Regions from separate parts of the uncultured Holdemanella sp. genome, predicted to be linked through region 4. Evidence: riboswitches for the same ligand, from Rfam matches in the RefSeq annotation. Region 4 holds a riboswitch; each other region holds the start of a gene.

Region 1 (3,176 bases), on a different contig from region 4:
TAGAATTCCCATCCAAGATTCACTTTATTCTTTCCTACTTCATCACTAAGTCCTGCAATACCAGATCCGTCTGATCCTACAATGTTTAATTTACTAAAATCAGCACCCGCTTCATTCATAACCGCTTTAATAACGGCTTCTTCACTTGGTGCTCCCCATCCTGCATATGTCTTTCCTTCAAAATCCTTTACAGAATTGATGTTTGCGCTCTTCAAAGAAACAAATCCAGAAGTATTATGTTGAATAATTGTCGCAATCGTTTTAATTGGAAGTGGATCTTCACTAGTTAAGGCATATGTAACATCTTCCTGGTAAGAAACGCCAAAATCAGCTTTTCCGGCTGCAACCATAGAAGTTGTCGCATTATCACCTGGTTCAATAATATCTACATCTAAACCAGCTTCTTTATAATACCCCTTGTTTTTTGCCACATAAAAACCAGTGTGGTTTGTGTTTGGCGTATAATCCAACATCAATGTAACCTTAGTCAATTTGTCATCTGAATTTGATGTTTGAGCACAGCCAACTAAGCTTAACGCAACTGCAGCTGCACACATTGCTTTTAAAATTTTCATTTTCTTTCTCCTTTTCGTAAATGTGGAAACAATATTTTTTCCAATAAAGACACCCCTAAATTCAATAAGATGCTCCAAAATATAATCATCAATACACACGCAAAAACTTTATCTAACATATACCCATTTTTCACACGAAGCATATAATAGCCAAGTCCTGCTCTACTTGAAAGCCATTCACCTACAATAGCTCCGCCAACACAATAAGTAGCCGCTACTTTTAATCCTGAAAATAAGCCAATGGCACCAGAAGGAATCTTAACAATTTTATAGATTTGAAATAGATTGGCACCAAAACTTTTTAATAAATTGATTTCTTTTTCACTCACTTGCGACAAAGCATCCGTAAAGGATATCGCAATAGGAAAAAAGCACATAAATATAACAATCAAGATTTTAGGCAACAAATCAAATCCAAACCAAATTGAAAATAAAGGTCCTAAAACCATAATGGGAACGGTTTGTGTCACAATTAAATATGGATAAATACTTGTCTTAAATGTTTTGGATAGATCCATACCAATGGAAATCACTATCGCAAAGAAAGTACTTATCAACAGTCCTAAAACAGATTCTTCCAATGTAACAAGTGAATGTTGCATCAAAATATCCATATTCTCAATAAGAGTACTGATGATTTTTGATGGGCTAGGCAAAATATAAAGTGAAATATCAAATGCACGAACATATAATTCCCAGCTACCAATCACTAGAATAAACACAAGCAACGGCATGACAATTCTACGATTTTTCTTCATTATTGCCTCCTTTCCAAAATAAAAAAGGCACCCTAGAGTGCCACTATCAATCGATATGACTCCCTACGCTAGAATTAACCAGATCAGGTAATAAGGGTTTTTCTCAGCAATTGCACCCCTGTCATGTGTGTTTTTACTTGCCCATCGATTATATCACAATCTTAGACTAATTTATATTTCTGGCATATATCCTCTACAATTTCATCTAAACTTTTACCATCCATTGAAATCGAATCCATTTTTGATGCATATAAAGTATGGAAATAATCAAAATCCGCCTGTATTTCTCGCATATAATATGCCTTATGCTTATTTAGATACGATTGTGGGATGTGCAAAAGATTATCATTATCATCCGTGAATACCAAGCGTTTAAAAATATTTTCTGTTCGATCCGTTAAGTCGAAACAAATAATATCTGAATCTTCAAAGAAATCTTCATATGCATCTAAATACGCAATAGGACTTAAGGCAATCACTACATTTTCATTTTCTTGAATCCAAGAAGAAATCATTTCTGCACGCAATTCATCCCGTTCATATTGATCATTATATTCATCTTGAAAACCAAGCATTGTTCCATACTTTTCTTTGATTTTCGTATCCATATCGATAAAATCGTAACCTATTTTCTTTGCCAACAACTCACCAACAGTACTCTTTCCAATGTTACCCATCCCAAAAATTAATATTTTCATTTTGCACCTCTATATACGCCTACTTATCTTATTTTCTACTTCTGCAATTCTTGCTGCAACCTTCTTTACTTCCAACATCTTCCATGCTTCTAAGTAAGGTAGAAATTCCTCTGTTCCATCTTTCTCTATTTTATCAAGCACACGCATGACAACCTGTCTATTTACTTCTTTCATCTCAAATAGAACACGAGCCTTTTTTTCTTCTACATCTAAACAGATTTTCTGATAAAGTTCTTGGGCAAAGGTTTCTTTTTCGATTTGCCATCCTTTATCTGAAAACACCAATAAAGGTAGACGATAATCGTACTCAATTCTGAGATAATCTTTCTTGATCATCCAATCAATGCATTTTGTGATATCATCCAACTTCATATCTTGATAATATCCATAAGCAGGACATTCATTTAGTTTATGTTCAAATATCTTTTTATCCTTTGAACCCTTTAATATTTTCGCCAGCATACTTCTTCCACCAGTCGAAATCAATTCATCTGCCCCTCTTAAAATCATTTGTATATCCTCTTGTGGTAAATCTTTAATTTCTCCTGCATCCAGAATAACTGGCACTCTACGTACTTTTTTACTCATACATGTTTTTCCTCTACATCATTACACGAATCAATCCACACAAAATTAAATGTCCCACATAGAACCAATAGAAGAACCATTTCATAAATGTACTCTTTCCTCTTGTTCCATCATATAAAGACATAATTGGATATACTAAAACAATTCCAAACTGCAACAAACCATAAACTACATCAATACATAAACAATAGACTATTACATACATGGAAATATATAAGGCCATACCTAATACTTGTTTTTTTAAATTACCTTGATTTTTGTAAATATGGTTTGTACAAAGAACTGGAAAGCATGACCAATCACTTGGAAATGCCAACAAACAAAGAATTAGAATACAACCTATTTTCTTTACATCTTTCCAATCTTGATCTTCTACCCATAAACCAATCACCGATAAGAATAGTGGCCAAATAATACTTGTTTGATTTAAGAAGGATTCTTTAAATGGAATCAAAGATATGCCAAAACAGAAGTTATACGCAAAGTGAGCGATAATTGAAAAAATCAATAATCTTTCTAAATATTTCTTTAAACTATGCGTATGCGTATAACCTTCA
Region 2 (3,176 bases), on a different contig from region 4:
TATCATTTTAAATATGGGTTGTCGTGAAAGAACGCGTGGTGCGATTGCGATTCCAGGTACTAGAGCTTCGGGTGTGTTTACGGCTGGTGCTGCACAGCGATATGTGAATATTGAAGGGTATATGCCTGGCAAAAGAGTTGTAATCTTGGGCAGTGGTGATATTGGTTTGATTATGGCTCGTAGAATGACTTTGGAAGGTGCAAAAGTCTTGGCAGTTGTTGAAGTTATGCCTTATTCGAATGGTTTGAATCGTAATATTGTTCAGTGCCTACATGATTATGATATCCCATTGTATTTAAGTCATACAATTACAGATATTGTGGGTAAGTCTAGAGTAGAAAAGGTTGTTGTTTCTAAGGTGGATGAAAATAGAAATCCAATCGAAGGAACAGAAATGGAATTTGATTGTGACTGCGTCTTATTGTCGGTTGGATTAATTCCGGAAAATGAATTATCAAATGGATTAGGTGTTGAAATGGATACTAGAACACATGGTCCTGTTGTATATGAAAATATGGAGACTTCTATGGATGGAGTATTCGCTTCAGGTAATGTTGTGCATGTGCATGATCTTGTGGATTTTGTAAGTTTGGAAAGTGAAAAGGCTGGAATGGGTGCTGGTCAATATATTTTAAATGGGGAAGTACCTAAAGATCATGTTGTTAGAACGGTAAATGGAAATAATATTTCGTATGTGGTTCCGCAATATATTCGTAAAAACAATGTAGAAAAAAGTGTTGAACTTTCTTTCCGTGTAAGAAGACCGACACAACAGGTAAATATTGTCGTGAAGGATGGGGATACTGTAATCGCAAGGTTTAAAAAAGAGCATGTGATTCCAAGTGAAATGGAGAAGGTATCAATTCCTAAGATGTTGCTTGAAAAAGCAGATAAAGAATTGGTTGTATCTATTGAGGAGGATGCGTAATGAGAGAGTTAATTTGTATAACATGTCCTAAGGGTTGTCATTTAAAAGTTGATGAAGAAAATGATTATAAAGTAACTGGAAATGGTTGTCCTAGAGGTGCAATCTATGGAAAGAAAGAGTGTACGCACCCAATTCGTGTTGTGACAAGTACTGTAAAAATTGTGGGTGCTGAGATTGAGAGATTGAGTGTGAAAACCAATGGGGATATTCCAAAGGAAAAGATTTTTGATGTGATGAAGGAATTGAACCGTGTGGTAGTTAAGGCACCTGTACATCGCAAAGATGTGATTGTTTCTGATATTTGTGGTACGGGTGTTGATTTAGTCGCAACGAAAGACTTATAATATTGCTGTTAAAAAAGGGGAGCTTTTAAGCTGAGAGTAGGTTAGTCCTAGACCCAATAACCTGATTTGGATAATGCCAACGTAGGGAATTATATCTTTTTGATAGTGAGCTGCAGATTGGTTTTCTGCAGCTTTTTTCTTAATGGTGAGAAAATGAATTATTCTATTTTTGATGTGGATGGAACAATACTTGATTCAATGGAAGTATGGAATACTTTGGCGAGTCGATATATACAAAGTTTAGATAGGATTCCAGAAGAAAATCTTGATGAAATTGTTTCCAAAATGAGTTTAGAGCAAAGTGCAGAGTATTTAAAGAAGCATTATAAAATCAATAAATCAGAGGAAGTAATCATTTCTTCGGTGTTGAATCTTATATCCGATTTCTACAAGTATGAAGTGAATCTTATGCCTGGGTTTAAAGATTTTATTTCACATTTTGATTCAATGAATGTGATTGGTACGAGTTGTGATGAAGAGCTTGTAAAAATTGCGTTAAAAAGACTTGGGGTTCTAGATTATTTTAAAGACATTATAACTTGTTCAAAGGTGAATAAGCCAAAGGATGATCCGAATTTTTATTTGGCTTGTGCTAGTACTTTAAAACAAAGTCCGAAAGATATAGTTGTGTTTGAGGATGCAGACTATTGTATAGATGTGGCAAGAAAAGCTGGGTTTAAAGTAGTTAAAATAAAAGATTGGAGAGATTTAGATGCAAAGTGCATTGATAATTGCGGGAAGTGATTCAAGTGGAGGAGCAGGAATTCAAGCAGACATTAAGACGATGTGTGCTAACCATGTATTTGCGACAAGTGCAATTACGGCATTAACAGCGCAAAATACTTTGGGAGTAACAGGTATTATGGATGTAACGCCTGAATTTTTAGGTGAACAGTTAGATGAGATATTTACGGATATTTATCCAGATGCCGTAAAGATTGGAATGGTGTCAAGTTCTGGTTTGATAGAAATGATTGCAGAGAAACTAAAGGAATATAAGGCAAATTAATGATGCGAATGATTTATTATATAGAAATGATTCGTTTACTTGGTTTAAAGGAAAACGTATTCATAATTCAAATACTCATGGTACGGGATGTACTTTATCGAGTGCGATTGCTTCAAATCTTGCGAAAGGATTTGATTTAGATGCTTCGGTAAAACGTGCAAAAGATTATATTTCTGGCGCATTAGAAGCAATGCTAGATTTGGGCAAAGGCTCAGGACCTATGGATCATTCGTTTGCGATAGACAATGAATATACAACAGAATATAAATAATAATAAAAAGAAACCATTCTAGTGTTGGCGTCTAGAATGGTCTCTTTTTGTTTATTATTTTTTTTAGGAGAGAGATATGAATATTGGTTTATTTCTATATTCATTGCCTTATCTTTAAGGCACTTATAGAATAACATTCCTTGTTGTCATAAATTTAGTATAACTTTGGTAAATGTTGTGAAATCAGATTGAATTATGTGAAATTATCAAAATATGCATCTTTTTTTGAAAAACCTCAATTTATTTCGTATATGAGATAGGAGGTGATGAAATCACATGAATAAATCAAAAGATAAAACAATGAAAGAATTTCTAGAAAACAATGCCTATTTTGTCGACTTCTTTAATGCGTACTTCTTTGATGGAGAAAGAGTTCTTAAACCTGAAAACTGTATGGAACTTGATTCAGAGATGAATGATTCAAATATGGATCTAGAAAAGCATGTGGATGTAATTCGTAAGTATAATGATGGAAATTTTTATAGTGCATTCATTATTGAGAATCAAAGTTATGTGGATGCTTCGATGGTTGTAAGAGCGGCTGCATATGAGTTTGTAGCTTATGATCGAATGTTAAAGAAGTCAAAGAAGAATAAAACGAAAGAAAAACTACCCATGGTGCAC
Region 3 (3,176 bases), on a different contig from region 4:
GCAAAAAGACATGTACCCGCTTTTTCAAAATGATTATTAAATGCAACATCCGATATTAATTGGATTACATACGCCAAAAACAAAGGTACAACCCCCGCAAATAAACTAGTACACAATGTACCTATAAAATATTTTTTATTTCTCAATATATATCGACACATTCTCATCCATCCCCTACTTAATTTAATAGTATATACCTACCACATCCCGTTATCTTTCTTTTTTAACAATTAGCTTCAAAAATTGATTCTTCTACACAAATATGAAAAGTGTTAAAATTAAGTGAATTATGAAGCGAGGAATGCTATGTATTATTTAAAGATCAATGATTCCGATAAAAAGAAAATTGGATACCTAATCCATCTATATCGAACTCAACAATTTAAACATCTATCACAAAATTCTTTTTTGTTAAATGAGTATAATGAGCCAATATGCACTCGACAAACACTTAGTAAAATAGAACAGGGTGTTATTATTAAAAACGATTCTATTTATGAAGAATTACTAAAAAAGGTGAATCTAAAATTCAATACGGATTATTGTATTGAAGAATTCCTGCCAACTTCCATTTTTTCTGATTTATTAAATGCTTGCGATTATTATAATTTAGAAAAGCTTATATCCATCTCTGAATCCTATATAAAACAATTAAATCCATTCAAAGAATACATTTTCTTTCATGAATACTACGAGTGTTTCAAATGGATCTACACCTATTATTCCTCATTTGAACTTCCGACTCTTCAAAGCACTGAATATATTATTTCCCTAAAAAACATTATCAATTCTAACCTCTATGAAGTCATGATAGATCTAGTTTTTAAGAAACGAACAATTAGTGGAATTTATGATTTTTCCTACTTTGATTTTAAAAATTCAAACAGCATGATTAATCGTGGAAACCATATGATGATTTTATATAATCAATCCAAATTGTCTGAAATGCTTGATTATTGTCAAGATTTAGAAGAGGAATATTCCAGTAAAAACAATTATATTCGTCTTCTCGACATTTATTCTCTAAAAGGATTTGCCTTTTCAAATACAGAAAAAGAAAAATTTGAAAAATTAGTTTCTCAAATAAATCATATAGTAGAAGCACACAATTCAAACATACCTAAAATTAAAATATCTCAACTTCTAAAGAATATCGGTCTACAAGCCTTTAGAATTGATATGTACGACATAGCCATAAATTATCTTGAACAATATATAGCTATGGATTCCCCTTATGCGAATATTGTAGGTATCGATTTATGCATTTCTTATCAAAAGACAAATAAAATCAATCAACTTAAATCCTTTATACAATCCAAAGAAGTATACAAAGGTGATAGCCAATACGAAAATCTTTTGAACTACTTCATTTTGAAATATAAATATCAAACTGACAATGATGAACTATCCTATTTTATAGTGAATAAAGTACCTATTATAATCGATAATACTATGGGGAAATATAAACAATTCTTTTATGAAGAATTAAGTATGCTTGTCGAACAAACCAAGCGTTATAAAGACTTGAAAACATATTTAGATTCAACCAGTGATATGTTACCAATTTGAAAAAGCGGAAATCGAACGAGTAATTATTTATCAAACTAATAATAATATTAGATATAAAATACATATTCAATTTCTCATTAGGAACATTCTCTCTATATTATTTGATGTTAGCATATAAATAGGACTAGTCAAAAAGAGAAAATCACCAACAAAGATTATTGAATGATTATTGATTTACTTGTTACAAAGGAACTATAATAAACATGTTGAAAAATGGGGAGCTGAGTGGCTGAGAGTAGGTTCGACCTTGACCCTGAAACCTGATTTGGATAATGCCAACGTAGGGATGATATCTTTATTGTATGTTAGCTGCAGATTAGGTTTTTCTGCAGCTTTTTGTTTTTTGATTAGAATATGGCGGCAAATTGGGGGCACCACCTTATGTCGCATTAAAAAAGTAATGCAGGAAGGAGATAGAAAATGAAAACAGCATTAACAATCGCTGGAAGTGATTCCAGTGGAGGCGCTGGTATCCAGGCGGATATCAAAACAATGTGCGCAAATCACGTATTTGCGACGAGTGCAATTACAGCACTAACGGCACAGAATACATTAGGTGTTACAGGAATTATGGAAGTAACACCAGAATTTCTTGGGGAGCAGCTAGATGCAGTCTTTACAGATATTTATCCAGATGCTGTGAAGATTGGAATGGTTTCTAGTTCTGATCTGATTCATATGATTGCTTCAAAACTGCAGGAATATAAGGCAGCTAACATTGTTGTGGATCCGGTGATGGTCGCAACAAGCGGCGCAAAACTTATTAGTGATGATGCAATTGAAACATTGAAAAAAGAATTGTTGCCTTTAGCAACAGTCATTACACCAAATATTCCAGAAGCAGAAGTTCTAGCGGATATGAAGATTGCAAATGAAGAAGAAATGATTATCGCTGCTGAAAAAATTTCTAAAAAATTTGGATGTGCAATTCTGGTAAAGGGTGGTCATCAAATCAATGATGCAAATGATCTGTTGTATAGAGATGACGCATATACATGGTTTCATGGAAAACGTATTAACAACTCTAATACACATGGAACAGGATGTACATTATCCAGTGCTATCGCATCCAATCTTGCAAAGGGATATGATTTGGATACATCCGTAAAACGTGCAAAGGATTATATTTCTGGAGCATTGAATGCAATGCTTGATCTTGGTAAGGGATCTGGACCAATGGATCATTCATTCGCAATTGATAATGAATATGCAAAGGAGAATGTTCAATGAAAAAAACTTCTTTGTTTGAAAATGCATTGATCTGGTTTGGTGCAGGTGTTTCTATTGCAGAAATACTGACAGGTACATATCTTGCACCTTTAGGATTGAAAAATGGTATTTTAGCCATTGTGGCTGGACATGTCATTGGCTGTATCTTATTGTTCCTGGCTGGTGTTATTGGTGGGAAAATGCGCTTAAGTGCGATGGATTCTACAAAGATGAGCTTTGGACAGAAAGGTTGTCTTTTGTTTGCGGCATTAAATGTACTGCAGCTTGTTGGATGGACAGCAATCATGATTTATGATGGTGCACTTGCGGCAGATGGTATTATGCATACAGGTGCATGGATCTGGTGTTTGATTATTGGTATCTTGATTCTTGTATGG
Region 4 (3,176 bases):
ACACTTAGGAGTTGATTGATTTCAACTCCTTTATATGTTACGTGTTGTTTAGCGTGATTATATATAAAATAATCGTATAATTTTCGATGTATTTTTATCGATTTTTGACACTAAATTACACGAATACCTGATAATGAATCATTAAGATGAAACTGATATAAACAGTAATTTTGAGTTGATTGATTTCAACTTCTTTTAGTATACTGATTTTGAGGTGTTGAATCATGGATTATGTATATGTCACAAAAGAAAATATAGAACAAGAACACATTTGTTGTGCCATAAGTAATAATTCAGATGTTCAAGTAAGATCAAAGAAAGATTGGTTGTCTTGTCGTTTTGAAGAAGGTCTTGTCTTTATTAAATCAAGTGTAAGAGGGAAATGTTTTATTGAATATATTCCGGCAAACAATGCGTGGATTCCACTCACTGCAGATCATTATATGTATATTGATTGTCTATGGGTTTCTGGATCTTTAAAGGGACATGGATATTCCAATGAATTATTAAATATGTGTATTGAGGGCAGCAAGAAGAAGGGAATGGATGGAATTTGTATCTTATCTAGTAAAAAGAAAATGCCGTATCTTGCAGATCCTAAGTTTTTAACATATAAAGGTTTTAAAGTGTGTGATGAAGCGAGCAATGGAATACAATTGTGGTATTTAGCTTTTAATGATTCGGATGCACCTAAATTTAAATCTTGTGCGAAAGAATGTCATATCGAAGAGTCTGGTTTTGTCTTGTATTATACAAGCCAATGTCCTTTTAATGCGAAGTATGCTCCGATTATCGAGAATGTTTCAAAAAAACAAAATATAGAATTTAAAGCGATTCATCTAGATACAAAAGAAAAGGCGCAAAATGCGCCAACACCTATCACCACATATGCGCTATTTTACAATGGTGATTATGTAACGAATGATGTTATGAATGAGAAGAAGTTTTTAAAAGTTGTTGAAAAGCTAAAATAAGCATTAATTATCTTGAGATAGGATGGTTTTGAATAATAAATACAACATATAGAATAAGAAGATAGATAAGAAATAATTTTTGTATTGTTTCATGATTGATTACATATTGGCTTGCACTTTGTATTGTTTTGTACTAAAATTCTAAATGTAGTAAATAAATCTGGGGAGCTATTGCTGAGAGGAAGTTCGACTTCGACCCATTAAACCTGACGGATAATGCCGGCGTAGGAAGTATAGATGTGTTTTTGACCTGTCTTTTTACGTTGCAGGTCTTTTTATTTTACTACCTTACTGTAGGGGAGCGCCTAGAGTATAGAAAACAAGCGAGGGAGCCTGAATTGACAGGATGAGAGAGGACTGTTTGTCTAATACCGAAACCACAGATGGTTTTTTGCGTGTTTTCTAGGCCATCTGTATCTGTAGGAGGTAGTATTATGAATAAACACAATTACTTATTAAGCCTAGTCTTTTTTTCAATGATGGTAGCTGTTGGAGTGGTCATTTCACCCATTTTACGTGTGGAAGGAATGTGTCCTATGGCACACCTTATTAATATCACAATGGCTGTATTTATGGGGCCTTGGTATTCATTTCTTTGTGCTTTAGCTATTGGTTTAATTCGTATGGCTGTAATGGGAATTCCACCATTGGCTTTAACGGGAGCTATTTTTGGAGCTACATTATCTGGTATTTTATATCGTGTTAGTAAAGGAAAAATCTGGGCTGCCGTACTTGGTGAAATCATTGGTACTGGTTTAATTGGTTCTGTTCTTTCATATCCAGTAATGACTTATTTATGGGGTAGAACTGGACTTACTTGGATGTTCTATGTACCTAGCTTTTTAATGGGTACAATTATCGGTGGAAGTATTGCGTATGTTCTATTGAAGTCAATGTCTCGTAGTGGTATCCTAGAAAATATTCAAAGAAAGTTAGGAGTGCAAAAATTTGTTGAAACAAACAAATAATTTGATTCACTGTATCACAAATCCGATATCAATTAATGATTGTGCAAATCTTATATTAGCTTTGGGGGCTAAGCCAATTATGGCTTGTCACCCCGATGAAGTTGATGATATCACTTGCCATTCTGCGGCTTTGGCATTAAATTTAGGTAACTTTGATGATGTAAGAGCTAAGTCTATGATGATTAGTGCTAAGTGTGCCAAAGAAAATAAAATTCCATTCATTTTAGATTTAGTTGGAGTGGCTTGTTCAACACTTCGATTGAATTATGCCAAAGAACTTGTTTCTTTATATTGCCCAACCGTCATTAAAGGCAATATCAGTGAGTGTAAGGCTTTTTATGGAATGACAAGTCATGCGCATGGTGTAGATGCAGATATTCAAGATGAAGAGAATATTTATGAAAGTTGTAAGTGGCTAAAAGATATGGCTTTAAATCTTGGTTGTGTAGTTGTGTGTAGCGGTAAAATTGATGTCATTACAGATGGTAAAGAAGTGAATTTAATCTCAAATGGTTGTGACATGCTTTCAAGAATTACAGGAACAGGATGCATGTTAAATGTTGCGATTGCTACATTTTTGGCTAGTTTTCCACCGCTTAATGCTTGTGTAAAGGCAACTTGTTATTATGAGGTAGCGGCAGAAAAGACAGAGTGTAATGGTCCAGGAACTTTCCATATGCATTTTATGGATGAAATCTATAAGCTTACTAGTTTTGATGAATCTTTGTTTAAAATTGAGGTGTTAGGATGAAAAAAGTAGATTATACATTATATTTTATTACTAATTCAGATGGGTATGATGAAGAAACATTCTTAAATAAAGTAAAAGGAGCATGTCTTGGTGGCGCAACAATCATTCAGCTTCGTGAAAAAAATAAGTCGACTTTAGAGTATTATGAACTCGCTTTAAAAGTAAAAGAGATTACTGATTTTTATCATATTCCATTAATTATTGATGATCGTATCGATGTCGCAATGGCTGTAGGATGTGGTGTTCATTTAGGAAATGAAGATATGCCTATTTCCATTGCTCGTAAAATTATGGGTGAAAATTGTATTATTGGGGCTACCGCAAAAACAGTAGAGGTTGCCAAAAAAGCAGAAGCCGATGGTGCTGATTACTTAGGTTGTGGTGCCATCTATCCGACAAAGACGCATGTGAAGACAAAGATTACAAGTGTTGAAACACTAAATGATATTTGTACAGCTGTCAATATTCCAGTTTGTGCGATTG

What was found. A riboswitch is a leader RNA that binds a small molecule or an ion and turns the genes downstream of it on or off. The one in region 4 is predicted to bind thiamine pyrophosphate.
Region 1: another riboswitch for thiamine pyrophosphate. It lies ahead of Q3907_RS02300 (ABC transporter permease); the one in region 4 lies ahead of thiW (energy coupling factor transporter S component ThiW).
Region 2: another riboswitch for thiamine pyrophosphate. It lies ahead of Q3907_RS05580 (HAD family phosphatase); the one in region 4 lies ahead of thiW (energy coupling factor transporter S component ThiW).
Region 3: another riboswitch for thiamine pyrophosphate. It lies ahead of thiD (bifunctional hydroxymethylpyrimidine kinase/phosphomethylpyrimidine kinase); the one in region 4 lies ahead of thiW (energy coupling factor transporter S component ThiW).

The regions. Positions count from the first base shown of each region.
Region 1 is NZ_CATVYQ010000007.1:14,014-17,189, reverse strand. It holds gene Q3907_RS02305 (ABC transporter substrate-binding protein) at 1-575, opposite strand, end outside; gene Q3907_RS02300 (ABC transporter permease) at 572-1,333, opposite strand; TPP riboswitch at 1,377-1,463, opposite strand; gene Q3907_RS02295 (shikimate kinase) at 1,495-2,031, opposite strand; gene Q3907_RS02290 (RQC-minor-1 family DNA-binding protein) at 2,041-2,619, opposite strand; gene Q3907_RS02285 (TraX family protein) at 2,633-3,176, opposite strand, start outside.
Region 2 is NZ_CATVYQ010000023.1:3,405-6,580, reverse strand. It holds gene Q3907_RS05590 (NAD(P)/FAD-dependent oxidoreductase) at 1-928, shown strand, start outside; gene Q3907_RS05585 (DUF1667 domain-containing protein) at 928-1,272, shown strand; TPP riboswitch at 1,278-1,377, shown strand; gene Q3907_RS05580 (HAD family phosphatase) at 1,426-2,016, shown strand; partial or broken gene Q3907_RS05575 (hydroxymethylpyrimidine/phosphomethylpyrimidine kinase) at 1,985-2,552, shown strand; gene Q3907_RS05570 (Rpn family recombination-promoting nuclease/putative transposase) at 2,829-3,176, shown strand, end outside.
Region 3 is NZ_CATVYQ010000062.1:1,378-4,553, reverse strand. It holds gene Q3907_RS09710 (ABC transporter ATP-binding protein) at 1-161, opposite strand, end outside; gene Q3907_RS09705 (hypothetical protein) at 307-1,569, shown strand; TPP riboswitch at 1,774-1,873, shown strand; gene thiD (bifunctional hydroxymethylpyrimidine kinase/phosphomethylpyrimidine kinase) at 1,990-2,799, shown strand; gene cytX (putative hydroxymethylpyrimidine transporter CytX) at 2,796-3,176, shown strand, end outside.
Region 4 is NZ_CATVYQ010000001.1:39,303-42,478, forward strand. It holds gene Q3907_RS00205 (YoaP domain-containing protein) at 225-974, shown strand; TPP riboswitch at 1,126-1,222, shown strand; gene thiW (energy coupling factor transporter S component ThiW) at 1,409-1,942, shown strand; gene thiM (hydroxyethylthiazole kinase) at 1,923-2,693, shown strand; gene thiE (thiamine phosphate synthase) at 2,690-3,176, shown strand, end outside.